Regions from separate parts of the Pseudomonas sp. SG20056 genome, predicted to be linked through region 3. Evidence: riboswitches for the same ligand, from Rfam matches in the RefSeq annotation. Region 3 holds a riboswitch; each other region holds the start of a gene.
The links. Region 3 has a riboswitch for cobalamin ahead of RHP75_RS17250 (energy-coupling factor ABC transporter permease). Riboswitches for the same ligand answer to the same signal wherever they lie in the genome.

Region 1 (7,162 bases), 840 kb from region 3:
AAGGATGCCGTTACGCAAACGCTGGATTGTCCCGGCGCTGTTTCTTGTCTGGGCCGTGCTGCCGGAATGGCCGCAGATCCCGGTGCAGGGTGCCAGTAACCGGGACTGGCATCCGCGCACCTTCTGGTTCGAGCCCTGGGGCCGCTCCGGCGTGCACAAGGGCATCGATATCTTCGCCAAACAGGGCACGCCAGTGCTTTCTGCCAGCTATGGCCTGGTGCTGTTTCGCGGTGAGCTCGCGCAGGGCGGCAAAGTGGTGGTCGCTCTGGGGCCGAAATGGCGCATGCATTACTACGCCCATCTAGACACCATCGATGCTTACCCAGGCCAACCGCTGTTGGTCGGCAGTGTGCTTGGCACGGTGGGCGATACGGGTAACGCGCGAGGCAAACCGGCGCACCTGCATTATTCGATTGTCAGCCTGTTGCCGCTGCCTTGGCGGGCGGACGAGTCGACCCAAGGCTGGAAGAAGATGTTCTATCTCGACCCTAACCAGCACCTGCCAACCCGCTGAAATCGCTTGGGCACACATCGCCAGATGTCGATTCCCGCTTGACGGAAAAGCTTCATTAGGTTTTGATTCGCGCCATTATCTTTCGAATCGAAACTTAGCATGTCGAAACGCAACACTCCGCAGCGACGCCACACCATTCTTGCCCTGCTCGCCGAGCAAGGTGAGGTGAGTGTGGATGAGTTGTCGAAAGCCTTCGCCACGTCTGAAGTGACCATTCGCAAAGACCTCGCCGCCCTGGAAAAGAACGGCTTGCTGCTGCGCCGCTACGGCGGTGCTGTGCCGATGCCGCAGGAGCTGATCAGCGATATCCAGCCGATCTCCCAGTACAAGCAGGCCATCGCCCGCGCCGGGGTGGCACGCATTCGTGAGCATGCGCGGATCATCATCGACAGCGGCACCACCACCGCGGCGATGATCCCGCAGCTTGGCCACAAGCCCGGCCTGGTGGTGATGACCAACTCGCTCAACGTGGCCCGCGCCATCAGCGAGCTGGAGCACGAGCCGGTGCTGTTGATGACCGGCGGCACCTGGGACCCGCATTCGGAATCCTTCCAGGGCCAAGTCGCCGAACAGGTGCTGCGTTCGTATGACTTCGACCAGCTGTTTATCGGTGCTGATGGCATCGACCTGAACCGTGGCACCACCACCTTCAATGAATTGCTCGGCCTGAGCCGGGTCATGGCCGAGGTGGCTCGCGAAGTGGTGGTGATGGTCGAGAGCGACAAGATCGGCCGCAAGATTCCCAACCTGGAGTTGCCCTGGAGCAGCATCCATACCCTGATAACTGACGAACGCCTCAGCCCTGAGGCTCGTGAACAATTAACCGAGCGCGGCATCAAGCTGATCTGCGCGGCTGTTGAAGCTTAAGGAGAAGATTATGTGTGGCATCGTAGGCGCAGTCGCTGAACGCAATATCACCGCCGTGTTGGTTGAAGGCCTCAAGCGCCTGGAATACCGCGGCTATGACAGTGCCGGTGTGGCGCTGCTGACTGAGCAGGGCGGTCTCGATCGTCGCCGCCGTGTCGGCAAGGTCAGCGAGCTGGAAAGCGCGCTGAGCACTGAACCATTGGCCGGCCGCCTGGGCATCGCCCACACCCGCTGGGCTACCCACGGTGCGCCAAGCGAGCGCAATGCCCACCCGCACTTCTCCGGCCATGACCTGGCGGTGGTGCACAACGGCATCATCGAGAACCACGAAGAACTGCGCAGCGAGCTCAAGGGCTTGGGCTATGTGTTCAGCTCTGACACCGACACCGAAGTGATCGTGCACCTGCTCGATCACATCCTCAAAGCGCAGACAGACCTGACGGCCGCGCTGAAACAGGCGGTCAAGCAACTGCACGGCGCCTATGGCCTGGCGGTGATCAGCAGCAAGCAGCCGGATCGCCTGGTCGCCGCGCGCAGTGGCAGCCCACTGGTGATCGGCCTGGGTCTGGGCGAAAACTTCCTTGCCTCCGACCAGCTGGCTCTGCGTCAGGTCACCGACCGTTTTATGTACCTGGAAGAAGGCGATATTGCTGAGATCCAGCGCGACAGCGTGCAGATCTGGGATGCCGCCGGCCAGTCGGTGACGCGTGAGAGCGTGCAGTACCACGAAGGTGCCGAGGCCGCTGACAAGGGCGAGTACCGCCACTTTATGCTCAAGGAAATCCACGAACAGCCCAAGGTCGTACAACGCACCCTGGAAGGCCGTCTGGGTTCCGACCACGTACTGGTTCAGGCTTTCGGTCCGCAAGCCGCTGAGCTGTTTGCCAAGGTGCGCAACGTGCAGATCGTTGCCTGCGGCACCAGTTATCACGCCGGTATGGTCGCCCGTTACTGGCTGGAAGGCCTGGCTGGGATTCCTTGCCAGATCGAAGTGGCGAGCGAATTTCGCTACCGCAAGGTAGTGGTGCAGCCGGACACCCTGTTTGTCAGCATCTCCCAGTCCGGCGAAACCGCCGACACCCTGGCCGCGCTGCGTAACGGTAAGGAGTTGGGCTACCTGGCCAGCCTGGCGATCTGCAACGTTGGCATCAGCTCGCTGGTGCGCGAATCCGACCTGACCCTGCTGACCCAGGCCGGCCCGGAAATCGGTGTGGCCTCAACTAAAGCCTTCACCACCCAGCTGGTCGCGCTGATGCTGCTGACGCTGTCCCTCGGCCAGGTGCGTGGCACCCTGGATAAAGCCCTGCAAGCCGAGCTGGTGGAAGAGCTGCGCCGCCTGCCGACCCGCCTGGGCGAAGCCCTGGCCATGGACAGCGTGGTGGAGAAAGTCTCCGAGCTGTTCGCCGAGAAGCACCACAGCCTGTTCCTCGGCCGCGGCGCGCAGTACCCGGTGGCGATGGAAGGCGCGCTCAAGCTCAAGGAAATCTCCTATATCCACGCCGAAGCCTACCCGGCTGGCGAGCTCAAGCACGGCCCATTGGCGCTGGTGGACAGCGATATGCCGGTGGTCACCGTGGCGCCGAACAACGAGCTGCTGGAAAAGCTCAAATCCAACCTGCAGGAAGTGCGCGCCCGTGGCGGCGAGCTGGTGGTGTTTGCCGATCAGCAGGCCGGCATGAGCAATGGCGAGGGCACCCATGTGGTGAACATGCCGCACATCCACGACGCCCTCGCGCCGATCCTCTACACCATTCCGCTGCAGCTGCTGTCCTACTACGTCGCCGTGCTCAAGGGCACCGACGTCGACCAGCCGCGCAATCTGGCCAAGAGCGTAACGGTTGAGTAAGCAGGGGCTGGCCGATGCGGCGTGAAGATATAAAGAGCAAGCAGGCTCAGGGCGTGCTCTTTGATACCCATATCATCGCCAACCCGGCCAATACGCGGGAGTGGATCGTGCTGTTGAAGAAAGGTGCAGGCACCAGCTTCTTTCTGGTCGATGACCAGGAGCAGGTGGAGTCCTTCGCCGATCTCAATGGCCTGATCGAAGAGCTGCGCTTACTGGGGATCAAGGCTGCGGAGATTCATCTCTAGCCGGCTTTAATCGTCCGCTGATCTGAACAGGTGTCGATGCTCGGCGTTGTACAACGCCGAGTCGGCGAACTGTTCGGCGTGCAGCACGCGGCCGACGAGGATCAGCGCGGTGCGGCGAAAGCCCTTGGCGCGCACCTGTTCCTCGATGGTGGCGAGGGTGCCGCTGACCCAATCCTGATCCGGCCAGCTGGCGCGATGGACCACGGCAATCGGGCAATCCGCGCCGTAATGCGGCAGCAACTCAGTAACGATCTTGCTCAGGTGCACCACGCCCAGGTGGATGGCCATGGTCGCACCGTGGCGCGCCAAGTCGCCCAGTGCCTCGCCCTCGGGCATGTTCGACTTGCTCGCATAGCGCGTGAGAATCAGCGTCTGCGACACCTCAGGCAGGGTCAGTTCGCTTTCCAGCAAGGCAGCGCAGGCCGCAGTGGCCGTGACTCCAGGGATGATCTCGAAGGCGATGCCCAGCCGACGCAGGTGGCGGATCTGCTCGCCAATCGCGCCATACAGCGACGGGTCGCCAGAGTGTACGCGGGCCACATCCTGGCCTTTGTCATCGGCCTGGCGGATCAGCTCGATGATTTCATCCAGATGCAGCTCGGCGGTGTTGATCACCAGTTCGGCGCTATGTCCTTCGAGCACTGCTGCCGGCACCAGCGAACCGGCATAGAGAATCACCGGGCAGCTGCGCAGCAGGCGCTGGCCTTTGACGGTGATCAGCTCGGGGTCGCCGGGGCCGGCGCCGATAAAGTAGACGGTCATGACAGATCCTTGGGTGCAATCGACGCCAGCGCGCAGGTGGCGCTGGCGTTGCGGTTTTTTTCGCCGAGCAGGCGGGCAGCATTGCCGCTCATAAGCGTGGCCAGGGCCATGGCGCAGGGTTCGGCGACAGCCGGGCTGCCGGTTGCGGCCAGGGTGAGCGGCGAGCTTTGCACGAGGTGCTGATAGGGCTGCAATTCTTCCGCACTAAAGCAGTTCAGCTGCAGACCAAGGCGTTCGGCCAATACCAGCAGGCCCGGCTCGTCGCGTTTATGCGCGATGCTGGCCAGCCCCGCCAAGTTATCCACAGTCAGGCCATGCGTCTGCAAGCTATGCAGCAGCAGGCTGAGTAAGTCCTCCACATTGCAGCCACTACGGCAGCCCAACCCGGCGACCACCTGAACGGCGGCAGCGGGGCGGCGAGGGGTGTGGCTGGGGATCATCTGTGGCGCTCGGTGTGTGCGGCGGCGTAGCTCAACATGGTGGCCGGCAGTGGTCAACCGCGATTGACCGGCCGCCATGGCCTGCGTAGCCTTGTCGCGTTCGAGGTTCTTCGTGGGCATGTCCACGAAGCTAAGAGGGAACAAGGTTGATGCCTTGGCTGCCCCCGCAACTGTGAACGGTCCAAAGCCCTTCGATACACCACTGCCAGCGGCGGGAAGGTGAAGGGTCGCGCAAGGCGCAGACCGTGAGCCAGGAGACCTGCCTCGTCACGTTTTCGACAACCGGGCGGGGTGATCCGGTGGTGTTGGCTGACGCCCCGTGGCTGTCATGTCTGTGCCGCCTCCTGCTCGTCTTTCTTTCGACGTCACGCAGGACTCGCCATGCAAACCCTCGCCAAACTTCCCGTCACCATCGTTACCGGCTTTCTCGGCGCCGGCAAAACCACCCTGCTGCGGCACATGCTCGGCCATGCCGACGGGCGGCGCATCGCGGTGATCGTCAACGAGTTCGGCGAGCTGGGCATCGACGGCGAAATCCTCAAGCAGTGCTCCATCGGTTGCAGCGAAGAAGAAGCCAGCGGCCGCATCTTCGAGCTGGCCAACGGCTGTCTGTGCTGCACCGTGCAGGAAGAGTTCTTCCCGGTGATGCGCGAGCTGGTGGCACGGCGCGGCGAGCTCGACCATATCCTGATTGAAACCTCCGGCCTGGCGTTACCCAAGCCGCTGGTACAGGCCTTTAACTGGCCGGAAATTCGTAACGCCTGCACCGTGGATGCAGTGATCACCGTGGTCGACAGCCCGGCTGTGGCGGCCGGCACTTTTGCCGCCTTCCCTGATCAGGTCGATGCGCAGCGCAAGCTTGACCCGAATCTGGACCATGAATCGCCGCTGCACGAGCTGTTTGCCGATCAGCTGGCCAGCGCCGACCTGGTGATCCTCAACAAGGCCGACCTGCTCGACGCCGCCGCTTTGGCTGCCGTGCGTGCAGAAGTAGCCGAGGAGCTGCCGCCCGCAGTGAAAATCATCGAAGCCCACGGCGGCGAGTTGCCGCTGGACGTGCTGCTGGGCCTGAACTGCGAGACCGAACTGCATATCGAGGGCCGTAAGACCCACCATGACCTGGAAGGCCATGAAGACCACGATCACGACGAGTTCGCCTCGTTCCACGTGGAACTGCCTGAAGCCGAGGAAGCGTGTCTGCTGCAAGCGCTGAAGGAGGCGGTCAGCAAACACGGCATTCTGCGCATCAAGGGTTTCGCCGCGATTCCCGGCAAGCCGATGCGCCTGCTGCTGCAAGGCGTTGGCCAACGTTTCGATAAACACTTCGACCGCGCCTGGCAGGCCGATGAGCCGCGCATCACCCGCCTGGTGGTGATTGGCCAGACGCTGGATCAAGCCGCTATCGAAGCCGAGCTGCAGACGGCATTGGCCTGATGGAAATGTGGGAGGGGCTTTAGCCGCGAGCCTTATAGGGCCTGTCGCGGCTAAAGCCCCTCCCACAGGTGAATTCCCCATGCATCTATTGCGCACCCAGCCCGGCAGCCAGCTGCCGGTCGACAGCATTGCCGACCTCGGCCAGACCCCGGCCGAGCTGGTGATTCTGTGCACCGGCGATTCGCACCTGTCGTTGCTGGCCGAAGTGGCGCGGCAGCTGCCGGCGGATTACCCCAGTTTGCGTCTGGCCAGCCCGGCGCAGCTGAGCAATCACGCCTCGGTGGATCTCTACGTTGAGCAGGTGCTGCAGCACGCCAAGGTCATCCTGATTTCCGTGCACGGCGGCGTCAGCTATTGGCGCTACGGCATCGAGCGCCTGGTCGAACTGGCCGAGCGCGGCGCGCGGGTGATTATGGTGCCGGGGTGCGACAACCCCGATCCGGAGCTGATGGCCCTGAGCAACGTGCCAGTGGCCGAGGCCGAACGGCTTTGGCAGTTTCTCCGCCAGGGCGGTGCAGGCAATGCGCTGCAGCTGTTTAACTGCATCGCCAGCCAGTGGCTACAGCGCGATTATTCCTGGGTAGAACCCCAGGCCTTGCCGCGCGTGGGCCTCTATCACCCGCATTTGGCCAATCCGAGCCTGGCCGATTGGCAAGCCAACTGGCAGGTTGATGCGCCGGTGGCGGCGCTGCTGTTCTACCGCACCCAGGTGCAGGCGGCGAATACCGGGTTTATCGATGTGTTCTGCCAGCGCTTGCAGGCCCAAGGCCTTAATCCGCTGCCGATTGCCGTGGCCAGCCTTAAGGAGGCCGCCTGCCTGGCCCAGGTCGAGGGCTGGCTGGACGAAGCCGATGCCCGCCTGATTATCAACACCACGGCATTCGCCCTGTCTAACCCGGAAGCGCCGAGCGCACGGCCTTTCCGCCGCGATATTCCGGTGCTGCAAGCCATTTGTTCGTTGGATAACCATGCACAGTGGCAGGCCAATGCCCAGGGCCTGGGTTCGCGTGACCTGGCCATGCATATCGTGCTGCCCGAGCTGGACGGCCGCCTG
Region 2 (7,162 bases), 1.7 Mb from region 3:
GCTGGCGAACCGGCGCCCTCCACCATCACCACCGGATAAGCGCCGCTCAGACGTTGGTGCGACTGCAGCACCGCCTGCATCGCCACCTTTTTGTAATCGTGGTACGCCACGGCATCCATGCTGCTCAGGGCGCGGCCGTGGATGATCACCTGGGCGCCGGTGTCGCTATTGGGTTTGAGCAGCACCGGATTCATGTCGGTATGCGGCGCCAGCCCGGCAGCCTGGGCCTGTACTGCCTGGGCGCGGCCGATTTCACCACCGTCGGCGGTGACCGCTGAGTTGAGCGCCATATTCTGCGGTTTAAACGGCACTACGCTAACGCCCTGGCGCTTGAGCCAGCGGCACAGCGCAGTGACCAGGGTGCTTTTACCGGCATCGGAAGTGGTGCCCTGCACCATCAGTGTGCTCATGTCAGCTCTCCAGCGAAGACCGCCAGCGCCTGCTGCAAACGCTGCCAGCCGGCCTCATCCGGTGGCAAACCAAAACGCAGGCTCAGCGGCTTTTCAAACAGGCGGGTAAGGATGCCTTGCAGGGCGAGAAACTCATGCAGCAAGGCAGCCTGCGGTGTGCAACAGAACTGGAACAACGCGCAACCACCTGTGGGGCTGAACCCATGCGCAGCCAACAGTGCCGCTAGGCGTTCACCATCGGCGAGCAACCGCTCACGTTGCGCCTGCTGACCAACCATGTCCTGCAACAACGCCGTGGCCACCACGCGGCTCGGTCCGCTGATGGCCCAGGGGCCGAGCAATTCGGCCAGTTGCGCCAGCAGCTGCGGTTGCGCCAGGACAAAACCCAGACGAATGCCCGCTAAACCGAAAAACTTGCCAAACGAGCGCAGCACGATCAACCCGGGCAACTCACTGAACGCCGCCAGGCTGAACGCCGACGTGCAATCGATAAAGGCCTCGTCCACCACCAGCCAGCCGCCCCGCTCGGCCAACCGCCGATGCCACTCCAGCAAGCGTGCAGGTTCAATGCAGCGGCCGGTAGGGTTATTCGGGTTGACCAGCAACAGCACATCGATGCGCTCCAGCGCCCGCTCGATGGCCCCTTCGCTGAGTTCCAGCAAACGATGCCCTTCGCGCTGCCAGGCCGCCGCATGCTCGGCATAAGCGGGTGAAACAATGCCCACGGTGACGTGTCGCAGCAGACGCGGCAGCGCCTGAATGGCGGCTTGCGAACCCGCCACCGGCAGCAGGTTGGCGACGCCGTAGTAATCGCGCGCAGCGATTTCCAGGCCGTCCTGCTGCTCGGGCAAGCGTGTCCAGGCACTGGCCGGAATGGCGGGCAAGGGCCAGCCGTAGGGCGCAATGCCGGTGGACAAATCCAGCCACTCCGCCAGGGCTATGCCATAACGCAGCGAGGCTGCGCGTAGCCGGCCACCATGTTCAAGCATAAGCAAGCCCCCACAGCACTAGCAGCGCCAGCCACAGCAGCACGCCGCCGTAGACCAGATTGACTGCCCGTTCGATATCCCGCGCCCGGGGCGGCGGCCCCGCACCCAGATCAGGCCGCACATGCACCTCACCGTGATATTCCGCCGCCCCGCCCAGGCTGACGCCCAAGGCCCCTGCACCCGCTGCCATCACGGGGCCAGCATTCGGGCTGTCCCACAGCGGCGCCTGGGTGCGCCAGCAACGCAGCGCCAACAGGGTTTTACCCAGCAACGCGTAGGTCAAGGCGACCAGCCGCGCAGGCAGGTAATTGAGTGCATCGTCGATCTTCGCCGCGGCCCAGCCGAAGCGTTCAAAGCGTTCATTGCGATAGCCCCACATAGCGTCCAGGGTATTGCTCAGGCGATACAGCACCACCCCCGGTGCGCCAGCCAACACAAACCAGAACAGCGCGGCGAACACCGCGTCGCTGCCGTTTTCCAACACCGATTCGCTGCCAGCGCGGGCCACACCCGTGGCATCCAGTTGCGCGGTATTGCGGCTGACCATATAGCCAACCCGCTCGCGGGCCAGGCGCAAATCGCCCAGACGCAGCGCCTGCGCCACTGGCATGGCATGCTCACCCAGGCTTTTCAGACCCAGGGCGGCATACAAGGCCATGATCTCCACCGCCCAACCCAGCCCGCTGATCTCACTCAACAGCCAGGCCAGCAGGGTCAGCGGCAATACCGCCAGGCACCATGCGCTGACGCCATGGCTGCGCCAACCGCTGCCCGCCGGATTGAAGCGTTGCTCGATACGCTCGGCCATACGACCAAAGGCCACCAGCGGGTGCCAGCCCTTGGGTTCGCCAAAAATCGCATCCAGAACGACTCCGGCGCAGGTACTCAGCACCAGGCTCATGGCGTGCCCCACTGATTCTCGAACAGCAACTCGCTGAGCGGCCGAGGCTCAGCCCAACCCTGCTGCACCAGCATCGGCGCCTCATAGAATTCCGTCACTGGCCCCAGGCACAGCACCGCCAACGGTTTGCTACCCGTCGGCATATTGAGCAGATCCGCCAGGGCTTGGGGCTCGAAAAGCGACACCCAGCCCATGCCCAAACCCTCTGCACGGGCCGCCAGCCAGAGGTTCTGAATCGCGCAGGCCAGGGATGCGAGGTCCATCTCCGGCAAGGTGCGGCGGCCAAACACATGGGCCTCACGCCCCTCCATCAGGGCCACCACCAACAGTTCGGCGCAGTCGCGAATACCCTCGACTTTCAGCCGCATAAACTCGTCGCTGCGCTCGCCCAACGCCTCGGCGGTGCGCGTGCGCTCCTCCTCTACCAGGCCGTGGATCGCTTCGCGCAAGGCCGGACGGGTGATGCGAATAAACCGCCAGGGCTGCATCAAGCCCACGCTGGGCGCCTGATGCGCAGCTTCGAGCAAGCGCGCGAGCAACTCGGGAGCCACCTCGCCACCGCTGAAATGGCGCATATCGCGGCGCTCAGCGATGGCGCGGTAGACCGCCGCACGCTCTTCGGCACTGAAGGCCTGCTCGCTCATGCCGGCGCACCGGGACAAAACAGCGCGGCAGCGGCAACCGGGTCGGACGGCAGATAGAAGTGAATATAGGAGGCGGTCATCCGCCCCTGGCGATAGACCGCCTCACTGGTGCGCTTGTAGTTCGGGCACTCTCCACGGGTCAGCGGTTGCAGTTCGCTGCTGAGCGCCGAGTAGTGAAAACTGTGGCCGCGCAGCAGCCCTTCTGGCAGCTCAGCCTGTTGCAGGGCCATGGCGGTCATACGTGGTTGCAGGGTCGCCTCGCCGTTTAACAAACCGAGCATCTGCCCGCTGGCGCCCTGCTTGTCGGTCAGTTTGTCGAGCAGGTAAAGCATGCCACCGCACTCGGCGTGGATCGGTTTGCCTGCCTCGTGGTGAGCGCGGATTGCCTCGGCCATAGCCTGGTTGGCTTCAAGTTGCTCCAGATGCAGCTCTGGGTAACCGCCGGGCAGGTACAGGCTGTCGACATCCGGCAACTGCTCATCTGTAAGCGGCGAAAAGAACTGCAATTCGGCACCCAGTTCGCGCAGCAAATCGAGGTTGGCCTGATAGAGAAAGGCAAAAGCGCTGTCGCGTGCTACGCCAATCCGCACATCCTTGAGCAATTGCGCGGGCCTTGCCTGCTCTGGTGCGGCGAAGCTGACTGGCGGCGGCAGACTGGTATCGGCACTGGCAGCCAAAGCATCGGCGGCGGCGTCCAGACGGGCATCCAGGTCGAGCAGTTCGCCCGCCTGAACCAGGCCGAGATGGCGGCTCGGTAAACCGACCTCGGCGCTGCGTGGTAATGCGCCGTACCAGCGGATCGAGGCCGGCAGCACATCACGCAGGATCTCGCCATGCCGCACACTGCCAACCCGGTTACCGAGCACGCCAGAAAACGGCAGATCCGCCTGGAAGGTCGCCAGGCCATGCGCCATGGCGCCGAAGGTCTGCGCCATGGCCGAACCGTCGATCACCGCTAGCACCGGCACACCAAAGTGCCGGGCCAGATCGGCTGCCGAAGGCGTACCATCGAACAGGCCCATCACCCCTTCAATCAGAATCAGGTCAGCCTCACCCGCCGCCTCCCAGAGCAGACGACGGCTCTCGGCTTCACCGACCATCCACAGGTCGAGCTGATACACCGGCGCACCGCTGGCGCGAGCGAGAATCATCGGGTCAAGAAAGTCCGGGCCGCATTTGAACACCCGCACGCGCTTGCCCTGGCGTGCATGCAAGCGCGCCAAGGCCGCGGTGACCGTGGTTTTACCCTGACCGGAGGCCGGTGCCGCGATCAATAACGCGGGGCATGAGCGGGCGCTGTTCAAAACTCCACACCCTTCTGCGCCTTAACCCCGGCCTTGAACGCATGCTTGACCAGGCTCATCTCGGTCACGGTATCCGCGGCCTCGATCATGCCCGGCAACGCGCCCCGACCAGTTACTACCACATGCTGTAGCAGCGGCCGCGCCTCGATATCGGCGAGCACCGCGTCGAGTTCCAGATATCCGTATTTCAGAGCGATATTCAGCTCGTCGAGCACCACCAGACCGATGGCCGGGTCATTCAGCAGCTGCGCCGCCACCGTCCAGGCTTCGCGCGCCTTGTCGATATCACGCTGGCGATCCTGGGTCTCCCAGGTAAAGCCCTCGCCCATCACGTGGTAGCTGACTTCATCGGGAAAACGGCGAAAGAAGGCTTCTTCGCCAGTGCTGGCTGCACCCTTGATAAATTGCACCACGCCCACCTTGAGGCCGTGGCCCAGGGCGCGGGCGACCATGCCGAAGGCGCTGCTGCTCTTGCCCTTGCCATTGCCGCTGTGCACCAGCAGCAGGCCATACTCATCCTGGGCCTGGGCAATCTTTTCATCGATAAGGGCTTTCTTGCGGGCCATGCGCGCCTTGTGCCGGGCGTCACGTTCAATCGATTCAGTCATCGCACTGCTCCACCGCCACAGGGCGATCTGGCTTGAAAAAGCATGCGGGGATAGGGAAAGCGCGGGCCTGCGCACAGCGCACACCACACGCCAGCCATCGCCCTCCGCGATGCCGTGGACTGCAGCAGGCCGGTCTCCGGGCTTGTGAGCGAGCCGAATGGCTCACGACCGCACCTTCCCATGCATCACGCACAGTGGCTCTTGCGGCGTTTGACTCACTTACCGTTGCGGGGGCAGCGTCGGAATAGCGGGCGTTCACACGCACAGCGCACCGACTTCCCTGTTTCACCCCGCACACGCAATGCGTTGGGGGCACCTGCTACAAGGCGCGAAGGTTAGAGAGTTCATGATTAAGCGTCAAACGAATGCGCCATTTGGCGCAGACTGCTTAAGCCACCAGGATTACTTGGCCTGACACTTCATCTCGGGCGAGCCATAGCCCCACACCACGCTCGCCTCACCCTGGTGCTCCCAGAATGATTCGTTGCGCCCCTGATATTTGCTGCCGCTGGCTGCAGGTTGCTGGTACATCAGCGCCACGCTGTCAGCAAACTCGGCCAGCAGGGTCCCAGGCTCGGTGGGGTAGTAGGTGACGATGACTTCCTTGGCTGGCAGGTCATCGCATTGAAAATGCACCGGACCGGTCCCTTTCAGTAACGCGTAGCGCGCCTGCAATTCGGCAATCCGCAGGCGATAGCTCTCGGCTACACACTGCTCACGGTCAGCGGCCTTCCAGCAGTCATTGCGGCCTTTTATCCAACCTCTCTGCTCAGCCTTGAGTACAGGAGGATGCTGATTTTCGGCCTTGGCCGAAGCCTGCTGATAAACACTCGCCATTTTCTGATCAAGTTCGGCCAGAGCAGGCGTCTGACAAATCAGCTCCTCGATACTGCCAGCCGCTACCTTGGCACAGCTGAACGCTGGCTCAGCCGCCTGCAGGGTCGCTAACGGCAGGCCGAGCAGAGCCAAAATGGCAAAACGCTTAGGGGTGAACATGCTGATTCCTCATTCGCTATCCGTTGGTTTTTACTAGCCATATCCAGACTTACATCCTGCTGGCACCAAGCTGCATGTTTCGTCACTTAAGGCCAGACCAGAACACCTACCACTGCCCCTTGAGTACCCGCCGGGTTGCTTCACGTACCGTCAGCGGGTAGTCAGTATTCATGTACCAGACTGCCGGGTGCTCGGTGACAGAGAGCGCCCGCTGATCCGGCGGCAGGTTGGTACGCAGCAGCAAGATCACATCACTGCTGACCCAGGGGTGACGGTACCAGTAGTGATGCCCGACGATATCAAAGCCGCGCTCGCTGCTATTACCGGACACATCCAGCAGAGTGACATTGTTCAAGTGCCGCCTGCGGGTGAACTGGTGCAGGCTCTGCTCGGCCCGACTGCTGCCAATCCGTGCGCCACCAGGCATCAGGCGCTGCGCGTAATCCAGTGCCTCGTCCTGATCGGACACAGTGATCATCACCTGCTCAGCGACGCGACTGATTGCCGGCAGACGCCCCTCAAATACTTCCTCGGGGACATCCGCAGCGGCAAACACCACTGCGCCAATCCGATAACGCGCCTGCAACTGCGCGGTATTCAAATCCGGATGACGATTCTGGAACGTCTGCAACGCCAGAGATGCCACGCGCCCACCGGCGCTATAGGCGATCAGGTTGATCCGCTCGGCAGCGGTATGCCGCGCCAGCAGTTCGATCAACTGCGCCAACGCCTGGCTAGAATCACGAGCGCGATTCACATCAATGCCGAGCAGATAGCTGGCAATGTTCTGGTGTGACGGCCAGTCGAACGCCAGACCGACAAAGTCGCGCCCGGCAAAATGTACCAGCTCGCCCGTCAGTTCACAGGCATTGGCGAAATCCACCTTGGCACCATGCACATAGATGATGATTTCCTTGTCGCGGGCGTTGTCCAGCGCCAGGTTGATCGCATCGACATAGCTCTGCACCGGCGGCGCCAAAGGCACATCAATCGGCCGCAGCACCGGCAGTACCGCTGTTTGCTGAGCCGCAATCAGACTCAGTGGCAGCTCACGCGCGCGCAGCTCGCTAACCGAAGCCGAATGCAATTGCGACCAATCACTCTGCTGGTCGCCCAAACGCACCTGGGCACGCCCCAGTTGCAAGGTTGGACTGACGCGATTGCCATAGCCCACGCCCTCTGGCGCCCGGGTAGTGGCGTAGAACAGTGCCACATCGGGCACCCGTTCTGCCGGTGACAAATGGGCGAAAGGATCGATAGCAGCCTGGTGATAAATCACCGGCGTGCTCATCAGCATCAGCGGCGTTGGC
Region 3 (7,162 bases):
AATCACCGCCCACAGCCACAGCGGCGACCGCGAGCGCTGCCTGGCCGCCGGTATGAGTGACTACCTGGCCAAGCCGGTGAAGTTCGAGCAGCTGCGCAATCTATTGCACGACTGGGTGCTCTGCCGCGAGTCCTAATCGCATGGGTTGTATACGCCAGCAGCTGGCCAATATGCCCGCTGTTGTGCCCGGAATCGCCCTTTAGCCAAACTTTGAATCCTGATTCACTTGAGCAATAGTGAATCAGGATTCAGACCATGGCCTATCGCACCACTGCCCTGCGTATCGACCGCGATCAAGCATTGCGGGAGCGCATTATCAGCGCCGCCCTGGCACGCGTAGCTGAGGGCGGCTTTGCTGCGCTGACCATGCAGGCGTTGGCTGAGGATGTCGGCATTGCCACCGGCAGCCTGTACCGCCATGTGCGCAGCAAGGGTGAGCTGGCGGCGGAAGTGTTTGCTGTGGCCAGCCAGCGTGAGGTGGATGCCCTGGCCGCCACCGTACGCGGGCCGGGTAGCCCGGTGCTGCGTCTGTCCGAGGGATTGCAGCGCTTTGCCGCGCGGGCCTGGGACAGTCGCCGCTTGGCCTTCGCCCTGATCGCCGAGCCGGTTGATCCTGAAGTCGACGAGCAGCGCCTGCTCTACCGCGAAGCCTATGCCGATCTGTTCGTCGAATTGCTGCAGGAGGGCGTCGCCCAAGGTGTGTTCCATGTGCAGCAGATCAACCTGGTTGCAGCCTGCCTTGTCGGCGCCATTGCCGAAGCCCTGGTCGGCCCGTTATCGCCGCCTGCGCGTGCCGCCCGTGAAGCCGGATACCCCGCCCCCAGCCTGGCTGAAGTCAGCCAGGCCCTGGTCACCTTTTGTCTACGCGCCGTGGGCGCCCAATTGCCCGTAGAGGAGCCTCAGCCATGAATGCCAGCCAACACGCCGAAACCCATGAAGTGTTCAATCAGGTGCCGCCGCTGGACGGTGCCAACCTGTACCGCGTTGACCTGCCGCTGCAGGAGTGGACCAAGCGCTTTGGCGGTGGCTGGGCTGCGCAGCGCCTGGATGTGTATGGCAGCCTGGCGGGCGGCGAGCTGATGGCCGCAGGCTTTCTCGCTAACGAGAACAAGCCGGTGTTCAAGAGCCACGACCGCTACGGTCATCGCGCCGATCTAGTGGAGTTTCACCCGGCCTATCACCAGTTGATGAGTGCAGCCATCGAGCATGGCTTGCCGTCCATGCCCTGGACCGACCCGCGCGCCGGCGCCCAGGTGGCACGCGCCGCCATGAGTTACCTGCACAGTCAGGCCGAAGCGGGCAGCGGTTGCCCGCTGACCATGACCTTTGCCAGCGTGCCCGCACTCAAGCTACAGGCCGATGTGGCCGAGAAGTGGTTGCCGAAAATTCTGTCTACCCAGTACGACCCGCGCAACCTGCCAATCGAGCAGAAAAGCGGCGCGACCATCGGCATGGCCATGACCGAAAAGCAGGGCGGCACCGATGTGCGCGCCAACACCACGCGCGCCTACCCGGTGGGCCTCGGTGGTCCCGGTCAGGCTTATGAGCTGGTGGGGCACAAGTGGTTCTGCTCGGCGCCGATGTGTGATGCCTTTCTGACCCTGGCGTATACCGCCAAGGGCCTGACCTGCTTTCTGCTACCGCGCCACCGGCCGGACGGCACGCGCAACGAGTTCTATATCCAGCGCCTGAAAAACAAGCTGGGTAACTGGTCGAACGCCTCCAGTGAAGTGGAGTTTCGCGGTGCGCTGGCCTGGATGGTTGGTGAAGAAGGCCGTGGCGTGCCGACCATTATCGAGATGGTCGCGCTGACCCGTTTCGACTGCATGATTGGCTCCAGCGCGCTGATGCGTCAGGCCCTGACCCAGGCCTCACACCACTGCGCTCATCGCCAGGTGGGCGGTCGTGTACTCAGCGAGCAGCCGCTGATGCAGAACGTACTGGCTGATCTGGCCCTGGAAAGCGAAGCGGCCCTGGCGCTGACCATGCGCATGGGCAAGGCGCTGGATAACCCGCACGATGAGCAGGAAGACAAGTTCGCCCGCCTGGTCACCGCCGTGGGCAAGTATTGGATCTGCAAACGCGCGCCGGCCATGATCAACGAGGCCGCCGAGTGCATGGGTGGCGCGGGGTATGTCGAGGACACCATCCTGCCAAGGCTGTACCGCGAAGCACCGGTCAACTCGACCTGGGAAGGTTCGGGTAACGTGCAGTGCCTGGACGTGTTGCGCGCACTGTCCAAGGAGCCGGGCGTGCTTGATGCGCTGTTTGCCGAGCTGGGCGACGGTCATGGTGAAGCGCGGTTGAAAGCCCATATCACGCAATTGCAGGCGGATTTCCGTGACACCGCCGATATTCAGTATCGCGCCCGTCAGCTCACCGAAGACGTGGCCCTGGCGCTGCAGGCCAAGCTGTTGCTGGAAGCCGGTAATGCGGCCGTGTCGGACGCCTTTATCGCCAGCCGTCTGGGCGGGCAGGGCGGGCGGGTCTACGGCACCTTGCCGCGTGGGGTGAATGTCGAGGCGCTGGTTGCGCGCAGTACGCCGCACCTGATCTGAGGCCTGAACATGCACAGCAGTCTGTTTGAGCGCTTAAAGGTCTGGCTGACCGGCGATATTGCAGCGGATTACGGTATCTCCCTGCTGCAGGCCGTCGCCGGGGTGGCGAGCTTCAGCAGTCAGCCGCCGGCCGTGCACTTCAATCCACTCGGCGGTGTGCATGGCGGCTACACCGCCACGCTGTTCGATGCGGCGTTGGGGTTGGCGGTGTATTCGCAGGCTAGTGCTGAGGAGGTCTACGTGACCGCCAGCCTGCAGGTGAATTACCTGCGCCCGATTGGTCTTGCCGCCTTGCCGCTGCATACCGAGGCCTGCGTGCAGCAGCGCGAAGGGCGACAGGTCGCGGTGCAGGCCACGCTGCATGATGCCCAGGGGCAACTGTGCGCCAATGCCAGTGCGGTATTCACTTGCTTGCGTCATACGGCGTCAGGCGCTACTGAGTCCGTTGGGCTAGCTGCGCGGTAAACGCCGGGCCTCTGTCATTTCTCGTGGCCGCCGGGTAAGGTGGCCGCCGATGGTTCCAGCTCGTGTGGTGCGACTGGATGAAAAGGGAACAGGGTGAAGCGCTCGTCGCCAATGCCCTGGCTGCCCCCGCAACTGTAAACGGCGAGCGACGCCCAGATGCCACTGACCGTAAGGTTGGGAAGGCGGGTGGCGCATCAAGCCGTGAGCCAGGAGACCTGCCATCGAAGCCGGGCGCTTATGCCCATCCCCTCAATCCGGATCATCGCGCGGTGGGCGCGGTACAGGAATCGCTATGCACATCGAACCAGAAGTCGTTACTGGCGCCAAAATTTTCCTCAGTTATGCAACAGCCGCAGGTGCCTTTGGCCTCTGCGCCAAACTTGCCCTCGATAACGTACGCAGCAACGGTGGCGCTGCCGCCCTGGCTTTGCGTAGCTTGCTGACCACTGCCTTGGTGTTCTGCTTCTTCGAGGTCTTTCCGCATCATGCGGTCGGGGTTTCCGAGGTACACCTGATCCTCGGCTCGACCCTGTTGCTGCTGTTTGGCGCTGGCGCAACGGCGATTGGTTTGGCCGCAGGCCTGCTGTTGCAGGGGCTGCTGTTTGCCCAGTTTGACCTGCCGCAGTACGGCATGAACGTCACCACGCTGCTGGTGCCGCTGTGGGCGATCAGTGTGCTGGCCAAGCGCATCATTGCACCGGGTACTGCTTATGTTGATCTCTCCTACAAGCAGGCGCTGGCGCTGTCGACGGCCTATCAGGGCGGCATTGTCGCTTGGGTCGGTTTCTGGGCGTTCTACGGCAACGGTTTCTCCGCTGAGAACCTGATGGCCGTGGGCAGTTTCGGCCTGGCCTATATGAGCGTGATCCTCATCGAACCGCTGGTTGATCTCGGTGTGCTGGCCGCTGCCAAGGCGCTGTCCGCGTATAGCCGTGGGCCGCTGTTCAACACGCGTCTGCATCAGCCGGCCTGATTGATTACTGGCGACGCTGCCAGATCAGCTTGCCGGTATTGCTCTCAGTGACCAGGTACTGGTCACTAAAGCGATAGTAGGCGGCAGGCTGATAGTCACTGCGGCCCTGCATCTGCACTTCCAACAGGCCGTTGTTACTCTGCCAGCGGCCGCTGTATTGCAGCTCGCCAGGGCTGTCGTAGTTCCAGTCGGCGCCACCTGCCACGCTACGTGTCCATTGTGAAACGCTGCCGTCGCCCTGCAGTTGCAGGATCATCTGGGTGGTCATGGAGGCGAAATTGGCGCCGCCGCTGTTGATGATCTTTTCGTGCACCCAGGTGCCGATCAGCGCCGGGTCGCGTGTGGCGTTGTTGCTTGGGCTGTTAGCTTGAGCGGTTGCGGCTGCACTGAGGTTCTGCCGGTGAAACAGCGCCTTGCGTTCCAGGGTGGCCCCGGTAGTCGGGTTACGTGCGGCAATATGAGCGTTGAGCATGCCATTGGCGTAGGTGGCATTCATATTGGCAATCAGCTGCCCAGATTGCGCTTCGCTGATCTGCGCGCGGAGCAACTGGCCGTCAAAGTTGCCGCTGATTTGCAGGCGTAACCTGCCACCCTCCACATATTCTCCCGTGACCTGCTGGCCCTGGCTGCGCAGGTGCATTTCGGCTGGCTGGCCATCCAGCGTGGTCAGGTAATGGCCATCCAGGCTATCGGCTAGCAGAAAACTGGGTAATAAACAGAGCACAAGGGTGAGCAGCGCGCGCGGCATGAGTGTTCCTTAGGCAATTGGCTGACAGAAGATTAGCAACGGATGCTTGACCTGGGGGCCGCCCCGCACTTGCAGACTGGTGACGCAGCTTAATAGAGGAGCGTTGCCATGACCCGTGAACAAGCCTTCTGGCAGGAATACCAACTGTCCCGCGCCCAGCGCGGTATTGATCCGGCAGCCGAGCTGCGCCATCTGGAGCGGGCGCATATTCTCGGTCAGCGTTATTTCAGCGAACACCTGCGCAGCCACCTGTGGATGCTTGCCTGGGCTTGGCGCCAGCGTGATTGGGCCGAGGGCCTGGCACAACTGCTGCGCATTCCCGGTAGCCTGGGGTCGTTGCTGGGGCTGTTTCCCTTGGGAAATCCGGGCACACGGCGCGTCGGCCCGCTGACCCCGCAGGCTGTGCCCGAGGATCTGCAAGCGCTGCTCAAGTAGCCTGCGCGGGCAACGTCGCGCTATCGCAAACGCGGCGGATCAGGGCAAGATAGAGCCATTCCGATCAGCCAGGAAGGTGCCTTGTGAACCCTTGTTCCGATGACTTTATTGTCGCCAACACCGCTGAAGAAGCAGTGGATCGTCTGGCCGCCTTGCACCTGCAGGCGACCACGGGCTTGAGTCAGGCGCTTAAGCGCTACCTGAAAGAGCGCGTCAAACCAGATGCCGCTCAGCAGTGCCAGTTCCGCTACCCCGAGTTGCGTCTGGTTTACCTGTGTCAGGGCGAAGTGCCGACCACCGTGCGTGCCTACGCCAAGGTGCAGGTGCCCGGCACTTACAGCGTCACCGTCACGCACCCGGCGGCGTTCCGCAAATACCTGCTGGAGCAGTTACGGCCACTGATGAACGACTTCACCGTGCGCGTGGAAGTGGGCATCAGCCAGCAGAACATTCCTTATCCGTACGTGGTCGAGCAGGGCGATGAGCTGGCCGGCTCCGGGGTAACCGCCGCTGAGTTGGCGCGGGTATTCCCCAGCACTGATCTGTCCGCCGCCACCGACGGTACAGCCGATGGCCTGTACGACTGGGAAAACACCGATCCGCTGCCGCTGGCGCTGTTCGACGCGGCAAGGGTGGATTTCTCCCTGCGCCGTTTGGTGCATTACACCGGCAGCGACTGGCGGCATGTACAGCCGTGGATTCTGCTGACCAACTACCATCGCTACGTCGACCAATTTATCCGCCATGGTCTGGACATGTTGGTCGGTGAGTCGCGCTTCAACCGCATGGTGCTGCCGGGCAACGTGGTGATCGAGCGCGGCATGGCCGAAGGCGAGATGCAGGCGATTATCGAAAACGTCATCTGGCACCGTTACCAGATGCCGGCCTACCACCTGCAGGCCGAGGACGGCCATGGCATCACTCTGGTCAACATCGGCGTCGGCCCATCCAACGCGAAGAACATCACCGATCACCTGGCCGTGCTGCGTCCGCACTGCTGGCTGATGATCGGCCACTGCGGCGGCCTGCGTCAGTCGCAGACCATCGGCGACTACGTGCTGGCTCACGCCTATATGCGCCGCGATGGCATTCTCGACCGCGTGCTGCCGCCAAACATTCCGCTGCCGGCCCTGGCCGAGGTGCAGCAGGCGCTGCAGGAAGCGGCCAAGCTGGTGACCGGTGAAGAGGGAGATGAGCTGAAGAAGCGCCTGCGTACCGGCACCGTGCTGACCTACGACGACCGCAACTGGGAACTGCGCTGGGCCCAGGAGCGGCCGTTGATCAATCTCTCCCGCGCGGTGGCCGTGGACATGGAAAGCGGCACCATCGCCGCGCAAGGTTATCGCCTGCGCGTGCCCTACGGCACGCTGCTGTGCGTGTCCGACAAGCCGCTGCACAGCGAGATCAAACTGCCGGGTGCGGCCGGTGCCTTCTATGAGCGCGCCGTGACCCAGCACCTGCATATCGGCATCACCGCGCTGGAACTGATGCGCAGCCAGCTCAACTCGCTGCACTCGCGCAAGCTGCGCAGCTTTGATGAGCCGCCGTTCCGCTAACGCATCAAGCGAGGCGCAGGTGCAGAATCGGGAAAGGCCGCCCGCCGCCATCCAGCGGTGAGCGGCCTGCGACTGCGAAGCCCTGGCTCAGGTAGAAACCCAGCGCCTTGGGGTTCTGTTCATTGACGTCGACCTGGTTCGCGCCGAGGCGCGTCACTGCGTCGTTGAGCAGGGCCCTGCCGATACCCATGCCGTGGTGCTGTGGGTCAACGAACAGCATCTCGACCTTGCCCTCGGCATAGCCGAGAAAACCGGCGATCGTGCCATCGTCGCCACGCATGCAACTGAGCTGAACCTGGGGGAAGTACTGCTCGATCAACAGGGGTTTGAGCAGCTGAATATCGTGCTCTTCGAGAAAGTCATGGGTGGCGCGTACGGCCGCTTCCCACACTTCAAGCAAACGCGGGAAGTCGGTGGCGCGGGGGGG

Region 1: it holds a riboswitch for cobalamin, as region 3 does, so the genes downstream of both, cobW (cobalamin biosynthesis protein CobW) here and RHP75_RS17250 (energy-coupling factor ABC transporter permease) in region 3, are expected to answer to the same signal.
Region 2: it holds a riboswitch for cobalamin, as region 3 does, so the genes downstream of both, cobO (cob(I)yrinic acid a,c-diamide adenosyltransferase) here and RHP75_RS17250 (energy-coupling factor ABC transporter permease) in region 3, are expected to answer to the same signal.

Annotation. Positions count from the first base shown of each region.
Region 1 covers NZ_CP134499.1:4,457,993-4,465,154, reverse strand. Annotated here, with positions in the region: gene RHP75_RS21035 (M23 family metallopeptidase) at 5-514, shown strand; gene RHP75_RS21030 (DeoR family transcriptional regulator) at 614-1,381, shown strand; gene glmS (glutamine--fructose-6-phosphate transaminase (isomerizing)) at 1,392-3,227, shown strand; gene RHP75_RS21020 (hypothetical protein) at 3,242-3,472, shown strand; gene cobM (precorrin-4 C(11)-methyltransferase) at 3,479-4,234, opposite strand; gene RHP75_RS21010 (cobalamin biosynthesis protein) at 4,231-4,794, opposite strand; cobalamin riboswitch at 4,761-4,956, shown strand; gene cobW (cobalamin biosynthesis protein CobW) at 5,056-6,108, shown strand; gene cobN (cobaltochelatase subunit CobN) at 6,188-7,162, shown strand, end outside.
Region 2 covers NZ_CP134499.1:1,907,534-1,914,695, reverse strand. Annotated here, with positions in the region: gene RHP75_RS09290 (cobyric acid synthase) at 1-410, opposite strand, end outside; gene cobD (threonine-phosphate decarboxylase CobD) at 407-1,399, opposite strand; gene cbiB (adenosylcobinamide-phosphate synthase CbiB) at 1,392-2,300, opposite strand; gene bluB (5,6-dimethylbenzimidazole synthase) at 2,297-2,944, opposite strand; gene RHP75_RS09270 (cobyrinate a,c-diamide synthase) at 2,941-4,248, opposite strand; gene cobO (cob(I)yrinic acid a,c-diamide adenosyltransferase) at 4,245-4,856, opposite strand; cobalamin riboswitch at 4,966-5,191, opposite strand; gene RHP75_RS09260 (MliC family protein) at 5,259-5,852, opposite strand; gene RHP75_RS09255 (alpha/beta hydrolase) at 5,959-7,162, opposite strand, start outside.
Region 3 covers NZ_CP134499.1:3,616,695-3,623,856, reverse strand. Annotated here, with positions in the region: gene RHP75_RS17270 (7TM diverse intracellular signaling domain-containing protein) at 1-136, shown strand, start outside; gene RHP75_RS17265 (TetR/AcrR family transcriptional regulator) at 256-909, shown strand; gene RHP75_RS17260 (acyl-CoA dehydrogenase family protein) at 906-2,558, shown strand; gene RHP75_RS17255 (PaaI family thioesterase) at 2,568-3,023, shown strand; cobalamin riboswitch at 3,057-3,261, shown strand; gene RHP75_RS17250 (energy-coupling factor ABC transporter permease) at 3,316-3,996, shown strand; gene RHP75_RS17245 (hypothetical protein) at 4,001-4,744, opposite strand; gene RHP75_RS17240 (DUF3703 domain-containing protein) at 4,853-5,179, shown strand; gene amn (AMP nucleosidase) at 5,263-6,735, shown strand; gene RHP75_RS17230 (GNAT family N-acetyltransferase) at 6,740-7,162, opposite strand, start outside.